2 regions of the Paenibacillus sp. NN59 genome follow, and region 2 is predicted to be linked to the other one. Evidence: riboswitches for the same ligand, from Rfam matches in the RefSeq annotation. Region 2 holds a riboswitch; the other holds the start of a gene.

Region 1 (2,401 bases), 2.1 Mb from region 2:
GAAGGATAAGGATTCACTCTCCATGTCTTCGGAGTATTGGATAAACCCTAAAGAGTGGATGGTTGTGAAAGCCACGAGTACGTATGGGGATACCAAGTCAGAGTTTCTATATGACCAGATCAATTACAATCCTGAGTTCACAGACAAGACGTTTACGTTGGATATTCCTGCAGATGTAGAAGTGAAAAATATGAATGACGTGATGAATAACCGAGAAATCACACGAGAAGAAGCAGAGCAGGCCGTGGGTCAGCCCTTCCTACAGTATATCGGAGCGGATATGAAATTATCGAGAATTGAGCTCATTTCATCTATGGGTGAACAAGGCCGGGATGAAGTGACACTGTATTATGTGAAGGATAACAAACCAGAGATCAGCATGACCGTATTTAAAGCACCAGGGGAAAACGGTAATGAAAAACTGCTTCCAGAGGAAAAGAAAGTTAACATTCGTGATACAGAAGGTTCATATATGTCTATCATTCGGAACTTGTCGTGGAGCGAGGATGGTCTTCGTTATTCGGTCATGGGCGAAAATGATTTTTGGACAGAAGAACAACTACAGATGTGGGTAGATGAGTTGCAAATAACGAAGCAAGCGAAATAATATTGCGGATAGAGAAAAATGAACAAGCTTTGAACCATATGAACGAAAGGAGCATATCGTATATAGAAAGTGATGTGCTTCGAGATTACGTCACTTTTATTGACATATAGCGTATGGCATATTACGCTGTATATGATTGAATGCATGGCAGAATGGTGAACTTTCATTCATGGAATAACAGAATATAGCGAATGATAACGAGCGGGAGAGACCTAGCAGGATGATGCAATACAGTACAAGTAGGCATGATTAATGCAATTTAAGATGTAGAACTGTACTGTACAGATGGCTTGGGCACCGAAGGAGCAAGCAGTTATGCACCCGGCATAACCGTTAATCTCTCAGGTAAATGTACCGTCGTTGGACGCAACTCTGGAGAGTGCGCGGAAGAAGCGCCACCCAAGGGGTATATGATTGTCAGATTGCTGAACAGATGAGTGCTTGCGTGTACTCGGCCTTGTTCTTCCTGGCTTAAAATCATGAAACTCTCAGGTATCAAGGACAGAGAGAGGGCTAACGGCCTTCTTCTGTCCTTTTTTGATGTCATCAATCAGTAAATCAGGAACATTGTGGTGGGTCTTGTCCAGATATCGATGACAAAACCAATTGGAGGGTTAACAGGTGCGATTTAAAGATGTTTTTTCAATTATTGGCCCGTCGATGACGGGACCATCCAGTTCACATACAGCCGGTGCTGCAAGATTGGGACGAATTGCGCGTCAGTGGCTGGGATGTACACCGGAACGTGCAAGGCTTACGTTATATGGCTCATTTGCGGATACCTATCAGGGACATGGAACAGATCTGGCACTAATCGGTGGTTTGCTGGGTTACGTTACAGATGATCCGCGTATACCGGATGCAGAGCAATATGCAGATGAAGCAGGCATGGAGGTTGAATTTTACACCAGCGGTCTACCGGCTCCTCATCCGAACACGGTCAAGATTGAATTGTGGCACGGCGAACGGGCATGCTCTTTAATAGGCGCTTCCATCGGTGGCGGCAGTGTATCTGTGCATGCATTAAATGATTTTCGCGTACAGATCAGTGGAGAGTTTCCGACACTTGTTTTGCGTCATGCCGATAAAGCAGGAGTTCTGGCATCCGTGACCTCAACCATTAGCTCATCCGGAGTGAATATCGGCTATATGCAAGTGGATCGAAAGGCTCGTGATGGTGAGGCACTTACAGCAATGGAGATGGATGCACCGCCGAGTGAAGACACGTTGAACAAGCTGCGTTCATTGGATCATATGCTGGATATTCGTGTGATTGATCTGAAGAGAGGGGGTGATCCGGATGCGGTTTAAACATCTACATGAATTGAACACCATCTGCACTGCGGAGTCCAAAACGATTGCACAGTTGATGATTGAAGAGCAGGTGCAGGAGACTAACACACCCGAAACAGATGTCGTAAAGCAAATGTCGGAGTACTACCAGGTGATGAAAGAAGCGGTTCGTAAAGGACTTACAGAAGATACCACCTCACGTAGCGGACTGACGGGTGGGGACGGGAAAAAGATGGCCGAATATATTCGCCAAGGCGAAACATGCTCTGGCGATGCTTCTGCCCTTGCCATGGCCTATGCACTTTGCGTATCGGAAGTGAATGCCTCCATGGGACGGATCGTGGCTACGCCAACAGCGGGCTCTTGTGGCATCATTCCGGGTGTGTTTATCAGCTCGCAGGAACGATTTGGCTGGACGGATGAACATCTGGTGAATGGATTGTTCTGCGCCGGTGCTATTGGATACGTGATCGCCAACAATTCATTTATTTCAGGGGCCGA
Region 2 (2,401 bases):
CAAACACAATGTCACCCAGCTGATGCTGCGCGAACTCGGTAATGCCAATACGTACGGTATCCTCCCCTACGGTTTGCACCCATTCGTGCTCTTTACTGTACAGGAAATCATTTCTCAATTCGCTCATCGATATCCGCCTCGCTTTTCATTAATGAGTGCATGCGTTCTTTGACCTTCACCTTTTTCCCAGACAATAGCGTATGATATTTCAGATTCAAATGTCAAGTTAGCTCACAGTTTATTTCAATTTCGATACCCACCTTGTGTAACCTCACACTACTCTTTCTGCATATAATGGCGAATATTAGAATAGTAAGCGCACTCTTTTAAAATAACCGAACATTAATATAGTATAAACATTAAATATTCGTATTTTACACAATTTCAATGATATCGTTCTTGACATCAGGACTGTATTCACGTTTTAATGAGAAGAGCAACTGAAGTTAATTGGACTACGTATGAACCGCGGATGAATGTAAAGGGAGAGATTGCCCGTACACCCGGTTTGGGGATGTGCATGAGGCGGCGCCGAAGGAGTAAACCACCGACAAGCGGGGGTGAATCTCTCAGGCAAAAGGACTTTTACAGGACGCAACTCTGGAGAGCATCTAATCGTCCTATACGGACGTTATGATCACCCAAGGGGAAACCTGTCTGAATAAACGGCGGGGTAACTCTCAGGTACAAGGGACAGAGCCTAAGAATACAGCGTGCTACTTGGCATGCCGGTTCTTTGGCCTGTCCTTTTCCTTTTTCCCAAAAAATGAATTGCAGGTTCTAGAATCGTACTGAACATAACCAATGAAAAAATGTAGAACAGTCGGCTGTTAACTCTCGATTACCAAAATTACTTAAGCATTATTGATCTGGCTCACAGAACGTGTTTTCATACTTGGCCTACTACGGCCCATGACGAGGTGATTGGATGTCTGATTTATTAAGAACACCACTCTTCCCCCTATACGCGCAATATGAAGGTGTACGTTGCATTGATTTTGGCGGTTGGGAGTTGCCCGTGCAGTTTAGCGGTATTCAAAAAGAGCATGAAGCCGTGCGCGAGCGCGCCGGGCTGTTTGATGTATCCCATATGGGCGAATTCACCGTAACGGGTGAACAGGCAGAAGCCTTTTTGCAAAACATGACAACCAACGACGTGACCGCAACTGTACCAGGTCAGGCACAATACACACTGATGTGTTATCCCGATGGCGGTGTAGTGGATGATCTGCTCATCTATAAACTCGCGGAGCAACACTACATGCTGGTCGTCAATGCCTCCAATATCGACAAAGACTGGGCATGGTTGCAGGAGCACATTATACCTGGGGTGAACATCACCAATGATTCCGAGCAAACGGCGTTGCTTGCGCTACAAGGCCCTTTAGCGGTCGATATTCTCTCGAAGGTTACAGGTTCAGAGATAGATGCAAGCTCCATCGAACCGTTCCGCTTCGTGCAGCATGCCGAGGTATGCGGAGTAAAGCTGCTGCTATCACGAACCGGTTACACCGGAGAAGATGGCTTTGAACTGTATGTTGCAGCTGATCAGGCAGCCCTCGTATGGAACGGACTGATGGAAGCCGGTGCTGATGTAGGCCTCGTTCCAGCAGGACTTGGTGCACGTGATACACTGCGATTCGAAGCGAAGTTGCCTTTATACGGGCAGGAATTATCACCAACCATCTCTCCACTGGAGGCAGGGCTGGGCATGTTTGTGAAACTGAACGCCGGGTCTTTTATCGGACACGAAGCTTTGTTGCAACAAAAAAATGACGGCCCTGCCCGCAAGCTGATCGGTATCGAAGTGCTGGAGCGTGGCATACCGCGGCCCCATTACCCGATCTATGCGGATGGCGTTCAGATTGGTGAAGTGACAACCGGTACACAGTCGCCGACCTTGAAACGTAATCTGGGGCTTGCCCTGATTGACAGCAAATATACTGCACTGGGTACACCACTGGAGATTGAGATTCGTGGCAAAAAGCTAAAAGCCGAGGTCGTCAAGACCCCTTTTCATAAACGGACACGTACGTCAAAGACACCTACCCAAGGAGCTGAGCAAGCATGAGCAAGCACCGCTACATCCCCATGACAGAACAAGACCAGAGCGCTATGCTGGCCACGATCGGCGTGGATACTCTTGAAGATTTGTTCAAAGATATCCCGCAGGAAATTCGTTACCAAGGCGAGTTGCCTGTGTCCTCCAAACTGGATGAATATGCCTTAACTCGCCATATGTCGAAACAAGCTGGCTCCAATGCCAACTTTGAAACACACGCCAGCTTCCTCGGCGCAGGCATCTATGACCACCACATCCCTTCGGTCATCAACCATGTCATTTCCCGTTCGGAGTTCTATACAGCCTACACCCCTTATCAGCCGGAGATCAGCCAAGGAG

The links. Region 2 has a riboswitch for glycine ahead of gcvT (glycine cleavage system aminomethyltransferase GcvT). Riboswitches for the same ligand answer to the same signal wherever they lie in the genome.
Region 1: another riboswitch for glycine. It lies ahead of sdaAB (L-serine ammonia-lyase, iron-sulfur-dependent subunit beta); the one in region 2 lies ahead of gcvT (glycine cleavage system aminomethyltransferase GcvT).

The regions. Positions count from the first base shown of each region.
Region 1 is NZ_CP199678.1:542,895-545,295, forward strand. It holds gene ACT89M_RS02515 (LolA family protein) at 1-607, shown strand, start outside; glycine riboswitch at 800-973, shown strand; glycine riboswitch at 978-1,114, shown strand; gene sdaAB (L-serine ammonia-lyase, iron-sulfur-dependent subunit beta) at 1,229-1,918, shown strand; gene sdaAA (L-serine ammonia-lyase, iron-sulfur-dependent, subunit alpha) at 1,908-2,401, shown strand, end outside.
Region 2 is NZ_CP199678.1:5,005,163-5,007,563, forward strand. It holds gene gcvH (glycine cleavage system protein GcvH) at 1-127, opposite strand, end outside; glycine riboswitch at 473-595, shown strand; glycine riboswitch at 599-699, shown strand; gene gcvT (glycine cleavage system aminomethyltransferase GcvT) at 929-2,071, shown strand; gene gcvPA (aminomethyl-transferring glycine dehydrogenase subunit GcvPA) at 2,068-2,401, shown strand, end outside.